Regions from separate parts of the Pseudoalteromonas sp. Z9A6 genome, predicted to be linked through region 2. Evidence: predicted binding sites of a transcription regulator. Region 2 holds the regulator's gene; the other holds the start of a gene.

Region 1 (8,193 bases), on a different contig from region 2:
TATATTAGGCTGCATTTTTGCAGCCTTTTTTATAAGTCCTCTTTGTAAGCCCTTCTAAATACCTCTCAATGTTGCGTCAAATTTAATCTGGCACCTATTTTGCATTTATAAGTTCAGAGATTTTTTATGTGAGTCGATACTATGGACAAAATGGTCTACATTGCGGCCTCTGGCGCTAAGCAAAGCCTACAAGGGCTTGCGCTTAAAGCCAATAATTTGGCGAATGCAAATACAACAGGATTTAAAGCCGACTTTGCGCAGGCGCGTTCTATGCAAGCGTTTGGCGAAGGTTTGCCTACACGTGTATTTTCAATGCAAGAGCGTCCGGGTTCAAACATGGTATCGGGTGGCATTGTTCAAACCGGGCGCGACTTAGATATCGCAATGAGCGATAACGCATGGCTTGCTGTGCAAGATGCCTCCGGTAATGAAGCTTACACAAAAGTGGGTACGTTGAACGTTACAGCTCAAGGTATGCTCGTAACCAGCCACGGTCGTCAAGTTATTGGCGAAGGGGGACCTGTTATTTTACCCGTCCCAGTCGAAAAAATAGGGTTTAGCCAAGATGGCGCTATTCAAGTACGACCACAGGGCGCTCCCGCTAACTTTTTAGAAGAAGTAGATACGCTTAGAGTGGTTGAAGCAAATAGCTCACAGCTCGAAAAAGGTAACGATGGTTTATTTAGACCAAAAGCAAATGTAACAGTAGATACCTCTGCCAATGTAAAAGTTTTAAGTGGTTCGCTTGAAATGTCGAATGTGAACCCTGTTCATGAAATGGTCGACATGATAAGCCACCAGCGCCAATTCGAATTACAAGTGAAATTAATGAAAACAGCTGAAGAAATTGACGAGCGTCAAGATCAGTTATTACGCATAGTTTAACTTTAAAGTGAGGACACGATTATGAATCCAGCATTGTGGATCAGTAAAACTGGGCTAGACGCTCAACAAACCGATATATCGGTTATCTCAAATAACTTAGCGAATGCGAGTACCGTAGGTTACAAAAAAAGCCGCGCTATATTTGAAGATTTACTTTATCAAAATATTAATCAACCAGGTGGTCGTTCATCGCAAGATACCGAAATGCCGTCGGGCTTAATGTTAGGTGCGGGTGCTAAAGTTGTAGCTAACCAAAAAGAGTTTACGCAAGGCAACATGTTGACCACCGAAAACTCACTAGATTGGATGATTTCTGGCGAAGGCTTTTTTGAAGTACTGCAACCAGATGGCAATATTGCTTACTCGCGCAACGGCCAGTTTACTACCGATGGCGATGGACGAATTGTAACATCGGGCGCAGGTTACGTTATTCAGCCAGAAATGAATGTACCAGATGACGCGCAATCAATTACGGTTTCGCAAGACGGCGAAGTATCTGTACGTGTTGCAGGCCAAGCCGATAACGTGGTCATTGGTCAGCTGACTATTAGTGATTTTATTAATCCGTCGGGCCTTGAGCCAATTGGTCAAAACCTTTATACCGAAACCGCTGTAAGTGGTGCGCCGGTACAAGGTAATCCTGGTGTTGAAGGGTTAGGTAGCATTATTCAAGGCTCACTCGAAACATCTAACGTAAATGTAACTGAAGAGCTGGTAAATCTAATCGAAACTCAGCGTATTTACGAAATGAACTCAAAAGTAATTTCGGCCGTTGACGAAATGATGAGTTATATCAATCAACAGCTTTAATAGAATAGGGGGAATTATGCGTAATATTATTTTATTTGCAGCGGGCACATTATTTTTAAGTGGCTGTATGTCTACGCAAAATAGTGAGGTAGTGCAGGACGACCCTTACTACGCACCTATGTACCCCGAACCTGTTTTAGAGCCGCTGGTAGCCACAGGTTCATTGTTTAATACTCATACATCAAACGACTTATATTCTGATAAAAAAGCGCTACGTACTGGCGATATAATTACGGTTAAATTGCAAGAGTCTACTCAAGCAACAAAAGCCGCTAAAACAGAAACAGACAAAGAAACTGACGCAAGCTTAGATCCCGTTATTGGATTAGGTGGTCTACCTGTAAATATAGGTGGTGACAGCATTCAGTTTGGTATTGGTAGTGATTCGTCGTTTACGGGCGATTCAAAATCAAACCAGTCAAACAGCTTAGTAGGCGATATTTCGGTTAATGTAATGCGCGTTTTACCTAATGGTAATTTAGTTATACGCGGCGAAAAATGGCTAACGCTTAATACCGGCGAAGAGTTTATTCGTTTAGAAGGGCTAGTACGCCCTCAAGACGTAAGTGCCGATAATACGGTTGAATCAAACCGTATTGCTAATGCACGTATTCAATACTCAGGTAAAGGGCAAACGCAAGAAGCGCAAAGTCCTGGTTGGCTTACACGTTTCTTTAGCAGTTCGCTGTTTCCATTTTAGAGGGTAACAACATGAATAGCCTTAAAGCTTTATGTTTAGTTGTGTTATTAGGCTGGCAATTTACTGCCAGTGCTGAGCGCATAAAAGATGTGTCTATGGTTGAAGGCGTACGCTCTAACCAGCTAGTTGGTTATGGCTTAGTGGTTGGTTTACCGGGCACTGGCGAGCAGAATTCATATACAAAACAAAGTTTTAGAGGCATGTTGAACAGCTTTGGTATTACGCTACCTTCAACTCAAAGTCCTAAAATTAAAAATGTTGCCGCTGTGGCGGTGCATGCAGAACTACCCGCATTTAGAAAACCCGGGCAAACAATAGATATTACGGTTTCTTCTATTGGTAGTGCAGGCAGCTTGCGTGGTGGTACTTTACTACAAACTTTTTTAAAAGGTGTAGACGGTAACGTGTACGCAATTGCACAAGGTAGTTTAATTGTCGGTGGCTTAGGCGCACAAGGTCTTGATGGCAGTAAGGTTGTAATTAACACGCCTACAGTTGGTCGTATACCAAATGGCGCAACAGTGGAGCGCACCGTAGAAAGCCCATTTATGCAAGGCGATTACATTACCTTCAACCTAAACCGCCCAGACTTTACAACGGCAAAACGCCTAGAAAAAACAATTAATGACTTAGTTGGCCCAAATAGTGCGCAAGCAATTGATTCTGTTTCTATTCGAGTTATAGCACCACGCGATGCATCCCAGCGTGTATCGTACTTATCGACACTCGAAAACTTGGAATTTAAGCCAGCTGATATGGCCGCTAAAATTATAGTTAACTCGCGCACAGGTACAATTGTCATTGGTAAAAACGTTAAGCTTCAGCCTGCCGCTATAACTCACGGTGGCTTAACAGTAACAATTGCAGAACAACAAAATGTGTCACAACCAAACCCGCTAGCAAACGGTGATACAGTTGTCACACAGCAAAGTATTATTGATGTAAACCAAGACGACTCGCGCGCCTTTGTATTTAATCCAGGTGTAAGCCTTGACGATTTAGTTCGCGCAATTAACGAAGTAGGCGCAGCGCCTGGTGACTTAATGGCTATTTTAGAAGCACTAAAAGAAGCCGGCGCAATTAACGGGCAGTTAGTTGTTATATAAATAACTCAAGCCAATAAATAACGTATTACTTAAGCCCTAGATATAGGGCTTTTTATTTACAGCAACTTAAGTTTATTATTTTTATCTTCCTCGTTTTATCGGTAGTGGCTCAATTTTTGCATTTTTAACTGCATTATTCATTTTGTGTCAAAAAGCCGATGGAAACTAATCACCTCGATAAACAAAACTTTTTTGATTTAGGCAACTTAGATTCACTTCGTAAAGAAGCCTTAACGAGTGGCGATGCATCAACTGATGCTTCCAAAGCTGCGCTCAAAAAAGCGGCCGCACAATTTGAAGCTATTTTTACGCAAATGTTGCTCAAAGGAATGCGCAAAGCTAACGAAGCATTTGAAGATAAAGACAGTCCATTTAATTCAAGTGGCGTAAAGTTTTTTGAAGAAATGCACGATCAGCAACTTTCAACAGAGCTTTCATCAAATGGCTCGTTAGGCCTTGCCGATTTAATTGTTCAGCAGTTATCGCCTGAGTCTAAAAACTTTATGCCAGGTTCGGTGCTTAGAACAACTAACGATATTTTCAGCGATACGCAAGTCGGATCCGCTCTTCCTCATGAGCAAAAAAATAAGCAACCCGATCTTATCGTTAAAAGTACTAAAGCCGATATTGCTGAGCCTAAGGTTAATACTGCAGAGTCTAAAACCGATAGCCCAACATTTAAAAATGCAGAAGAGTTTGTAAGTTCAGTGTGGGAACACGCTAAAACTGCAGCGCAAAAAATAGGTTTAAACCCAGCGGTAATGGTTGCTCAAGCGGCACTTGAAACCGGTTGGGGTAAACACATTATTAATAAAAGTGACGGTGGCAGCTCAAATAACTTATTTAATATTAAGTCAGATAAAAGCTGGGAAGGCGACAAAGCAAGCAAAGTAACGCTTGAGTTTGAACAAGGCACACCCGTTAAAAAACAAGCCAGCTTTAGAGCCTACGATTCAATTAAAGATAGCGTGAACGACTTCGTTGATTTTTTAACGCAAAACCCACGCTACAAAGAAGCATTACAAAATACAGCAAAACCAAATGACTTTTTAGATTCATTACAAAAAGCAGGTTATGCAACCGATCCAAATTATGCCAGCAAAATAAAAAATGTGCTCAATAGCAGTCAGCTAAAAGACATTGCGGCAAACGTGATCCGCCAAGGAGTAGAGTAACATGTCGTTTAATTTATTAAACATTGCCAGTTCTGGGGTTAGAGCAAGCTCGGAGCTATTGCAAACGACAAGTAAAAATATTGCCAATGTAAATACCGTAGGCTACGTACGTGAGCGTACAGAGTTTACCACTATGGTTGATAACCAAGTGGGGCGGGGCGAAACATACCGATTACTAAACGAGTTTGCTCAGTCACAGCTAAATCGTGACACCTCTAATAAATCGTTTTTCGATCAGTTTATTACTGAGGCTAATCGAGTTGATACTATTTTTTCTGAAGAGTCGAACAACCTTTCGACTGGAATTAACTCTTTATTTAATAACGTGCAAGAAGCGCTAAATCAGCCGTCATCTACCGTTGCCCGCTCATTAGTAATGACAGATGCGCAAAGCTTAATTGATCAAATGGATAGGCTTTCGGGCATCGTGCTTGATCAAAAAAGTGTAGTGAACGAGCAGCTCGAAATATTTTCAGATGAAGCAAACTCACTAATTCAAAGTATTAGCACGCTAAATCAAAATATTGCAGCAGTTAATGGCACTAATAACGCCGCAGATGCGAGCTCTACCTATAACGAACGCGATAAAGCAATACGCGACTTATCAGAGCTAATAGACATTGAAACGCTTGATGGTCCAAATGGCGAAAAACTCGTTTTTATGGGCACAGGCGAAGCAGTGGTTATGCAAAATGGCGCATTTAACTTATTTTCGATGACAGGGGATCCTGATCCTAATTTTAAAGAATTCACGCTTGACGTTAATGGTGGCAAAGCAGTGCCGCTTGAAGTTGATGTAAGTAAGCTTAAAGGCAAAATTGGCGGCTTACTTGCTTTTAGAGATGACATATTAGTTCCTGCGCAAAACCAAATTGGTCAAATGGGCTTAGCTATTGCTGATGCATTTAACGAGCAAAACAAATTGGGTATGGATGCAACAGGTCAGCTAGGTGGTAATATTTTTAATATACCTACCGTTGGCGCTTATGCGTATCAAGCTAACACAGGTACTGCCGGTATGACTGCAACGGTAGAGCCAGGTAAAGGTAGTGAACTTCCTGCTAGTGACTTTATTATTATTTATACCAGTGCAACATCGGTTTCTATTCAACCAGTAGATAATAAAGGCGAGCCGCTAGGTGATCCATCAGTTGCAGATATCCCAGCTGATGGGATCATAAATGCAGACGATATTCGAAATGCAGTCCCTTATCAAGCGGCAACAGCTACAACATCAGAAGTGTTAGCAACGGTAAAAGACTCCTTCGGACTACAATTAAATATAGATACAACCAAAACAGGTAACGTGGGAGATCAGTTTCAAATTAAACTTAATTCCGACTCGGCTTCTAGCATCACGCTTGCAACAGGGCGCGGCGAAGATTTAGCATTAGCTTCACCTATCCGTACATCTAACAGTATAGATAATACAGGTACTGCAACTATTTCAGTGGGTACAGTTAGTAGCGTTATTTCAGGTGGATTTACTTTAGAAACACCTCTCACTACACCGCCTATACCAGTTAATCCACCAGTACTTGCTAATGGTGATATTAAAATTGTTAAAGCTACAGGTACCAATGATTATTTAATTAGCGATGGTAGTGGCACTGATGTGGCAGTAACTATAGCGCCCCCAGGTAAAAACGTTTTAGCAGGTCTTGGTGCCCCTTATGATTCATATGGTTTTGACTTTGATATAGAAGGTACACCAGCAACAGGCGACACCTTTACACTTGAGTTTAACGAAGGCGGCTTTGACGATAACCGTAATGGTTTAAAATTAGCAGATTTACAAAATGGTGAGTTAGTCCGTTTAAATGTAGAAACAACAGCAACGGCCGACAACCATAAAACGTTCAACCAAGCTTATTCAGGATTAGTGAGCGATGTAGGTGTTGTAACTGGTCAAGCAATCACAAGTGGCGCTGCATTTGACGCTCTAGCACAGCAATCTGAGGCATGGTACGAGTCGTTATCTGGAGTAAATCTTGATGAAGAGGCCGCAAATTTACTGCGTTTTCAACAATCATATTCAGCATCAGCACAAGTTTTAGCAGCAGCTCAAGAAATTTTTGACACCTTATTAAATGCGGCGAGGTAATTATGCGTTTATCAAATAATTTAATGTACCAAAACAACATAAATAAAATACTCGACAACCAACAAGGTGTTGCAAATGCTCAAGAGCGAGTAAATACTAGGCAAAAGTATTTATCTACCTCAGAAGCGCCAGCTGCTATTTCGCAAGCTATGCTGTATTCAAATAAAATACTAACTAATGAGCAATACACTAAAAATATCGATCAGCTAAATGGCCGCCTAGAAACTGAAGAAAGCGTATTACAAAGCATAAATAGTAATATTCAACAAGCGCAAGAGCTCACTATTCAAGCAGGTAATGGTGTTTATACTAAAGACGATTTAAAGACGTTTGCATCAGAACTTAGTGGCATTCAACAAACGCTAGCTAACTTAATGAATACCCGAGCAGAAGACGGAAAATTCATATTTTCAGGATACCAAGACAGCACGCAGCCTTATCAGTTTGATTCTACAGCGGGTGAGTACACTTATAATGGCGATCAAGGCCAGCACCAAATAACTATAGCTGAAGGCGTATCAATTAAAGCGAGTGATAACGGCTTTGATACGTTTGAAAAAACAGATGCCAGATTAAACGTACTCGATAATAAAGCAGACATACCAACAACAACACCTGCAAATAATATTACTAAAGGCACTGTTTATGTTGATGGCCAAGCCGAGTTCGATAAGTTCCATCAAGCTCAATACAATGCCGATCCAACGACTCCAGTTTCACCTACAGCAAATACTTTTAGTGTAGTTACAACCGCTGGTGCGACAACAAACGATCCAGATACATATGAAATTTTACAAGATGGCGTGTCGCTTACCCCGCCTCAAACTGGTGAAGTTACAGATGATACAATTGAATTTGCAGGTATGAAAATTCAATTTGAGGGTAGCGCGCCTGGCCAACTCGATTTTAGCCTTGAAAAACCACATAAAGAAAACGTACTTAATACACTGCAATCACTTATTACCGGCCTTAATAATGGCGCACTTGAAGGTGATGACTTTCAGCAAGTACTTGCTGATGGCTTAGTGCAATTACAAAATGCGAGTGAGCAAGTGGTGTTTACCCAATCAAGTTTAGGCGGTCGTATGAACGCGCTTGAAAGAGTAAGCGATTCTAACTTAGCGCTCGATATTCAAAATAAAAGTAATCGCTCTAACTTAGTTGAAGTTGATATGGCAGAAGCTATTAGCGAACTCACTAAACAAGAAACGGCACTGCAAGCATCACAAGCCACTTTTGGCCGTTTAACTAACCTTTCATTATTCGATTACTTATAAGCAGATTATAAGCAGAAATACCTTGCCGCTTTACCTACTTTAAAGCGGCAATACTTGTTAAAGAATTGCGACAAAAAAATGTCACTCCCTTCTAAATAACCTCACTCCCTACTTTTAAACTCAATAAACTCAATTT
Region 2 (8,193 bases):
TAGGAAAATGCGCTAATGCACTAAACAGCATATAAGCAGAACGACCAAGGGCCGCAAAACGTCCTAGCGTTTTATGCCCTAGCTTTTGAAATAAATCCAACATTATGCTTTTTCTCCAAGTAGTTCGTCTGCATAAGCCTGAGCCGGAAAATGAAATGGTACTGGACCATCCGACAAGCCTTTTAAAAACTGTTGAACTAAAGGAGATTCATGATTACGCATTTCATCTGGAGTACCACAACCAATTACACCTTGATCGGCGATAATTATAACGTGATCGGCAATACTCATTACCTCTGTTACATCGTGCGTCACGATTAAAGACGATAAACCTAATACTTCGTTGAGCGACTTAATTAGCTTAACCAATACGCCCATCGAAATAGGATCTTGCCCTGCAAATGGTTCATCGTACATGATTAGCTCTGGATCAAGTGCTATAGCGCGTGCAAGCGCAGCACGCCTTGCCATACCGCCGGATAACTCAGAGGGCATTAAATCTTTAGCGCCACGTAGTCCAACAGCTTGCAATTTCATTAACACAACTAATCGAATCAGGTCTTCACTTAGCTTTGTGTGCTCTCTTATAGGAAACGCGATATTGTCAAATACCGACATATCAGTAAACAACGCACCACTTTGAAAAAGCATACTCATTTTAGTACGTGCTTCGTATAACTCTTTACGAGACATTTTAGGAATGCTGCCACCTTCAAATAAAATATCACCTGAATCTGGTTTAAGCTGACCACCAATTAAACGCAACATAGTGGTTTTACCAATTCCGCTTGGCCCCATAATCGCAGTAATTTTACCTTTAGGAACGCTAAAACTCATATTTTTATATATGGTTCTATTGCCTCTCGAAAAGCTAACATCCTTGACTTCTACTATTGATTGCGACAAGTCGCTCTCCATAAAAATGTTCACTAGTGCCCCTATTTTAAAGCTTTTTTGTCAAAGATGGAAAAAACAATTCGTAAGATTTTGTAATACACCCATGAAAAGGATTATAAGACTCGCTTAAAACAGCTTAACCCCGGCTTAAATTTTTAAATTAGCTGTTTAAAAGCAACATTGTTACCTAGTTGACCTTACTCTTTTATTTATACTTTCATCTTGGCTTTTGTTACTATTCGCGCCATCCGTATTTTGTATAACTGGCTTAACACAATGGTTACCTCGTTTGTTATTTTAATTCTTGGTTTTGCAGCTCTTGTTTGGAGTGCCGATAGGTTTGTTTATGGGGCTGCGGCTCTTGCTAAAAACTTTGGTGTACCTACACTTATTGTTGGTTTGACCGTTGTAGCCATGGGCTCTTCAGCCCCTGAAATGATGGTTTCAGCCTCTGCCGCTTTGGCTAACAAAACCGACACAGCCGTTGGCAATGCTGTTGGCTCTAATATTACAAACATTTTACTTGTGTTAGGTATCACTGCTCTATTTCGCCCTCTTTCAGTTTCATCTAGTACGTTAAAACGTGAAATGCCATTAGTGATGCTCGTATCTTTAGCTACTTGGTATGTGTTCTCAGATAACTACTTTTCATTTAGTGAAGGTGTTGCGCTTTTAGTTGGCTTTATCGTATTCATCGGTGGGTTAATCATTGTATCTATGCGTGCAAAAAACCAAGATGACCCATTTGTCTCAGAAGCCTGCGACGATGTACCAAACGATGTACCTACTAAAAAAGCGGTATTTTGGTTAATTGTCGGCATGATACTCTTGCCGGTTAGTTCTCATTTTTTAATCGGCTCAGCTGTTGATATTGCTAAATACTTCGGCTTAAGCGACTTAGTCATTGGTTTAACAATTATTGCCATTGGTACTAGCTTGCCGGAACTTGCCGCCTCGGTTGCAGGTGTACTTAAAAATGAAGATGATTTAGCACTAGGTAATATTGTTGGATCAAACATATTTAATATTTTAGCTGTATTACCTCTAGCAGGTATTATTAATCCTTCAGCAATTGATCCATCGTTAGTAAGCCGAGATATATTAATTATGATTGGTGCAACACTTGCTCTTATTATTATGTCATTGAACTTTAGAGGCACCCAGCGTATCAATAGGGTAGAAGGTGGCTTATTGCTAATAGCGTTTTTGGGTTACCAAGGGTATATTTTTAGTCAAGTAGGGTAAATGATGGCAACGCTAAACTTTATTGAACAAGGCCTTCGCGTTTTAGATGTTGAGCGCCAAGCACTTAGTGATATTGCACAATATGTAGATGAAAATTTTCATAACGCGTGCCAATTAATGTACGACTGTGAAGGCCGTATTATTGTTATTGGCATGGGAAAATCAGGCCATATTGGCAATAAAATAGCGGCAACCCTTGCAAGCACTGGCAGCCCTGCGTTTTTTGTTCACCCTGGTGAAGCAAGTCATGGTGATTTAGGTATGATCACTAAAAATGACGTGGTTATGCTTATTTCTAATTCAGGGGAAACCAGCGAAGTTTTAAATATCATTCCGGTTTTAAAACGACTTGGTGCCAAAATGATAGCGATGACTGGCAATACACAATCAACAATGGCAACCCTTGCTAATGTACATGTGTGCATTAAAGTAGAAAAAGAAGCTTGTTCATTGGGTCTAGCCCCTACATCAAGTACCACTGCAACGCTTGCGATGGGCGATGCCATGGCAGTTGCATTATTAGAGGCTCGCGGCTTTACAGCTGATGACTTCGCGCTATCTCACCCTGGTGGTAGTTTAGGCAAGCGCTTATTACTTACTTTAAAAGATGTTATGCACAGCGGCGCAAATACACCTATTATTGATGTTTCACAAACAGTTAAAGATGCTCTAATAGAAATGTCAGCTAAAGGATTAGGTATGACAGCCATTGTTGGTGAAAATCAGCAACTCGTAGGGTTATTTACCGATGGTGACTTACGTCGCATTTTAGAACAAAGAATTGATATTCATACAACACAAATAGATGTTGTTATGACTAAGTCATGCACTACAGCTACGCAAGATATTTTAGCCGCTGAAGCGCTCAATATTATGGAACGTAAACGTATAAATGGCCTAATCGTCGTCAATGAGAAAAACCAACCTATTGGCGCATTAAATATGCAAGACCTATTGAAAGCAGGAGTGTTATAAATGCAATTTGAAGAACTCTATCAACCGCTGAGCGATGATGCAAAAGCACGCGCTAAAAAAGTAAAACTACTTATATGCGATATTGATGGTGTATTTTCTGATGGCCGTATTTACCTTGGCAATCAAGGTGAAGAGCTAAAAGCATTTAATACAAAAGATGGTTTTGGCATTAAAGCACTTATAAACAGTGGCTTTGAAGTAGCTGTTATTACTGGTCGTCATTCACAGATAGTACAACAACGTATGAGCAGCTTAACCGTACAGCATATTTATCAAGGCCAAGAAAATAAGCTCATTGCCTATCAAGAATTAAAAGATAAACTCAACCTTAGCGATGAACAAATTGCTTATATTGGTGATGACGGTCCTGACATGCCTGTTATGGAGTTAGTAGGCTTTGCCGTTGCAGTAAATGATGCCCACCCACTTATTAAGCGTTTGTCACACTATGTAACGCAAATGCCTGGTGGTTTTGGTGCTGTGAGAGAACTCACCGATTTGCTCATGCTTGAAAATGGTAAAGCATTGACTACACAAGGCACTAGTTCATGAATGCAGCGCGCATAATATTAAGCGTTTTATTCATTAGCTGTATGGTTTGGCTTTGGTACCCTTATTTTGCACAAACAAATATTGTGCCTCAGGCTGAGCCTGAAGTTATTGCTAAGCCTGATTACATAGCTATTGAGCTCAAACAGACAGCCTATGATGAGCAAGGTAAAATTAGCCACAAAGTCACTGCGGCTAAAATGGAGCTATACCAGCAATTAGGTTTCACGTTTTTCGAAAAACCCATTTTTACTTTATATAACGAACAACAAACGTGGCAAATAAATGCAGACGAAGCAACATTATACGAAGATAAACAATTAATTTTAGAAGGTAATGTGGTTGCCAAAAATTTAACCGATAACGCCATGATAGACAAAATCAATGCTGATAATATTCAGGTTGATATAAAGCTATTAACAATGCGTTCGGAGCAACCCGTCATCATCACTGGACCCAATTTAAAAATCACCGGTAAAGGCCTAGAAGCCGACTTAAAAGCCGAAGTGATAAAACTAATTAACCATACGCGAACCATATACTATGACCAATAAAATATTAAAATCACTTATAATTCCTACACTTATACTAGCGTTTAATAGTAGTGCTGCAGAGCAAAACACGCAACCTGCTGCCAATCAAATTTCAATAAGTGCCGACAAGCAAGAAGGTCAATTGAAAGCTAATGTGGGTATTTTTGAGAAAAACGTTGAGATTATTCACGGTAATCGCCGCATTACAGCCGATCGCCTCGAAGTACACAAACGTGATGAACTTGGTGATAATAAACAATTATTAATTGCCACAGGTAGCCCTGCGCACTTTGAAGAAAAGCAATCAGACGGCACGACTATGAGCGCCAGTGCTGACGAAGTACGTTATGATGTATCTAAGCGTTTTTTAACGCTTGTTGGTAATGCACAAGTATCGCAAGCCGGACAAAAAATAAATGCTAAAAGCATTACCTACGACATAGAGCAGCAGCTCATCAGTGCCGAAAAAGATGAAAACTCAACTGACCGCGTTCACACAATTTTAGTACCGATCGAAACTAAAAAAAGTAAAAAAGGCGATAAAGGTCAACCATGAGCACATTAAAAGCAGAACTATTGGCAAAAAGCTATAAAGGTCGTGAAGTTGTAAAAAACGTCGGCCTTGAAGTACAAGCTGGCAGTATAGTTGGCTTACTTGGCCCTAACGGTGCTGGTAAAACAACGACTTTTTATATGATTGTAGGGCTTGTTCCTAGCGACAAAGGTAAAATATCTATTGATGATAACGATATTACTCTTTTACCTATGCATAGTCGTGCTAGATTAGGCATAGGCTACTTACCACAAGAGTCATCGATTTTTAGAAAGCTGACTGTTTATCAAAACTTAATGGCCATTTTAGAAACGCGCAAAGAACTAAATAAACAAGCCAGAGAAGACACGCTCAATAACTTATTAGATGAATTTAGCATACAACACATTCGTGATAGCCAAGGTATGGCATTATCGGGTGGAGAGCGTCGTCGTGTAGAAATAGCACGAGCACTGGCAGCAGATCCTAAATTTATATTACTGGATGAACCGTTTGCCGGTGTTGACCCTATTTCGGTATTAGATATAAAGAAAATAATAGAACATCTTAAAAATCGTGGGATTGGTGTATTAATTACCGACCATAACGTAAGAGAGACCCTTGATGTTTGTGAAAAAGCCTACATTGTTTCTCATGGGGAGCTGATTGCATCAGGTACTCCAGAACACGTATTAAATGATAAAACAGTACGCGATGTTTACTTAGGCGAGCAATTTAGGCTGTAACATTTACGCCATGTCTTTAAGCATCTGCTAGTATTAATTATAACAACATAAAAGGATTGTTAGAGATACATGAGGCAATCACTACAGCTGCGCATGGGCCAGCAACTTACAATGACTCCACAGTTGCAACAAGCTATTCGTTTGTTGCAACTCAGTACATTGGATCTCCAGCAAGAAATACAAGAAGCTCTCGACAGTAATCCACTATTAGAGGTTGAAGAGGCAGACTATTCTGAAGACGCTGCTGGTAAAAACGAGCAAAAAGCTGATACCGATGACATAACTGTTAGCGCATCTGCTGATGATGCTCCGAGCGAATACGAACAAGATACTGGTGAAGCACTTGCAAAAGACACGCTAAGTGACGACATGGCTATGGATGTTAGTTGGGATGAGTACATGAGTGCCGCCCCAGCAGCCTCATCAGGTCCAATGCCTGAAGACGAATCTATATACCAAGGCGCCTCTACTGAAACGCTCCATGAGTATTTAATGTGGCAATTACAACTAACGCCATTTAGCCCTACCGATGAAGCCATCGCGATTGCGATTGTAGAGGCCGTCGATGATTCAGGTATTTTAACTCTCAGTTGCGAAGAAATTTTAGAAAGCTTTAATCAAGAAAACGAAGATGATAACGAAGTCGAACTTGATGAAATTGAAGCGGTATTAAAACGCATTCAACTGTTTGATCCTGTTGGTATTGCTGCACGTAGTTTACAAGAGTGTTTGTGTATTCAGCTTAATCAATTTGATAAAGAAACACCTTACATTAATGAAACGAAAATGATTTTAACCGAGCATATTGATCTATTAGCAGCTCGCGACTATCGTACATTAATGAAAAAAACTAAGCTTAAAGAAGAAGAGCTTAAAGAAGTGATGACACTAATACATACTCTCAACCCAAAACCTGCAGATACTATTGTAAGGGAAGAATCTGAGTATGTTATTCCTGATGTGTCAGTTAAAAAAATTAAAGGTCGCTGGGTTGTCGAATTAAACCCAGATAGCATGCCTAAAATTCGTGTTAATAGCCAATACGCGGCAATGTCTCGCACTGTAAAATCAAGTGGCGACAGCCAGTTTATTCGCTCACATTTACAAGAAGCTAAATGGTTTATTAAAAGCTTAGAAAGTAGAAACGACACGCTATTAAAAGTTACTAATTGTATTGTTAAGCAACAACAAGGATTTTTTGAACATGGCCCTGAAGCCATGAAACCAATGGTTTTAAATGATGTCGCTGAAATGGTAGAAATGCACGAATCGACAATTTCGCGTGTGACTACTCAAAAGTACATGCATACACCCCGTGGTATATTTGAGCTTAAATATTTTTTCTCAAGCCATGTAAGTACTGAAAACGGTGGTGAATGTTCATCTACAGCAATACGTGCGCTTATCCGAAAATTAATCGCAGCAGAAAACTCAGCAAAACCATTGAGTGATAGCAAAATAGCGGATATATTGGCTGAGCAAGGAATTAAAGTAGCAAGACGTACAATCGCAAAATACCGTGAATCTCTTGCTATTCCACCGTCAAATCAGCGTAAAAGTCTGATTTAAGACGCTAAACTAAGAGGGTAATGCTTATGCAACTAAACTTAACTGGTCGTCACGTAGAATTAACCGATTCACTAAGAGACTATATTAATACTAAATTTGCGAAGCTTGAAAGACACTCTGATCATATTAATAATGTTCATGTCATTCTCGATGTAGAAAAATTAAATCAAAAAGCAGAAGCCACAATACACGTAAGCGGTGCTGAGCTATTTGCCTCTACAGAACATCAAGATATGTATGCCGCTATTGACTCGTTGATCGACAAGCTCGATCGCCAAGTAATCAAACACAAAGAGAAGCTTGCTCGACACTAATATGATGAAATTAAGTTCACTTATATGCCAGGACTGCAGCAAAGCTGCGGTCCTTTTTAATAGCAAAAAAAGAATTTTAGAGTTCATTAGCGAACTTGCTCACGACAAACTTCCGTATTTACCGCAACAAGATATTCTTAACGCTTTAATGAGCAGAGAGAAATTAGGTAGTACAGGTATAGGGCGTGGCATTGCTATTCCTCATGGAAGAATGAGCGGTGCAGAAGAGCCTTTGGCTTTAGTGCTCGTTAGCGAAACTCCAATAAACTTTGATGCAATCGATAATCGCCCTGTTGATATTTTTGTCGCACTCATCGTACCAGATGGCGATAACCAGCAGCACTTAAAGACTCTAGCAACCATTGCTGATAAACTAAACAACAAAGATTTTTGTAAACAGTTACGCAGTGCAAAATCTGATACTGAGCTTTACCAAGTTATTGTCGATCAATCATAGTTTTATAAAGGGTGTTAAATGGAGTTAATTATCATAAGCGGCCGTTCTGGTTCTGGAAAGTCGGTTGCTTTGCGCATTGTAGAAGATTTAGGTTATTATTGCGTAGATAATATTCCAGTAAACCTACTACCTTCATTAGTTCGCAGTGTGTCTGATAGCTACGATAAAATTGCTGTTAGCATAGATGTGCGCAACATCCCTAAAGAACAAGATGAATTTAACGATATTCTTGAATACTTGCCTGGCTTTGCAAACCCTACGTTGTTTTATTTAGATAGCGACGATCAGACATTGATCAAACGCTTTTCTGAAACACGCAGATTACACCCACTATCAATAGACTCGTTGCCCCTTGATTTAGCCATCAAAAAAGAAA

The links. Region 2 encodes sigma-54, which starts transcription at its own class of promoters, with help from an activator protein. Its sites were predicted from a motif close to GTTGGCACGNNNNTNGNNT; they were not measured.
Region 1: the regulator sigma-54 is predicted to act here: its motif matches at 3,605-3,623, upstream of flgJ (flagellar assembly peptidoglycan hydrolase FlgJ).

What each region holds. Positions count from the first base shown of each region.
Region 1 is NZ_WTKZ01000003.1:106,780-114,972, reverse strand. Features, by position in the region: gene GQR53_RS02080 (flagellar basal body rod protein FlgF) at 142-885, shown strand; gene flgG (flagellar basal-body rod protein FlgG) at 907-1,695, shown strand; gene flgH (flagellar basal body L-ring protein FlgH) at 1,712-2,395, shown strand; gene GQR53_RS02065 (flagellar basal body P-ring protein FlgI) at 2,407-3,501, shown strand; gene flgJ (flagellar assembly peptidoglycan hydrolase FlgJ) at 3,660-4,676, shown strand; gene flgK (flagellar hook-associated protein FlgK) at 4,678-6,780, shown strand; gene flgL (flagellar hook-associated protein FlgL) at 6,783-8,057, shown strand.
Region 2 is NZ_WTKZ01000009.1:6,397-14,589, reverse strand. Features, by position in the region: gene mlaE (lipid asymmetry maintenance ABC transporter permease subunit MlaE) at 1-103, opposite strand, end outside; gene GQR53_RS05430 (ATP-binding cassette domain-containing protein) at 103-918, opposite strand; gene GQR53_RS05425 (calcium/sodium antiporter) at 1,174-2,142, shown strand; gene GQR53_RS05420 (KpsF/GutQ family sugar-phosphate isomerase) at 2,146-3,117, shown strand; gene kdsC (3-deoxy-manno-octulosonate-8-phosphatase KdsC) at 3,118-3,669, shown strand; gene lptC (LPS export ABC transporter periplasmic protein LptC) at 3,666-4,220, shown strand; gene lptA (lipopolysaccharide transport periplasmic protein LptA) at 4,210-4,755, shown strand; gene lptB (LPS export ABC transporter ATP-binding protein) at 4,752-5,477, shown strand; gene GQR53_RS05395 (RNA polymerase factor sigma-54) at 5,547-7,046, shown strand; gene hpf (ribosome hibernation promoting factor) at 7,073-7,360, shown strand; gene ptsN (PTS IIA-like nitrogen regulatory protein PtsN) at 7,365-7,817, shown strand; gene rapZ (RNase adapter RapZ) at 7,836-8,193, shown strand, end outside.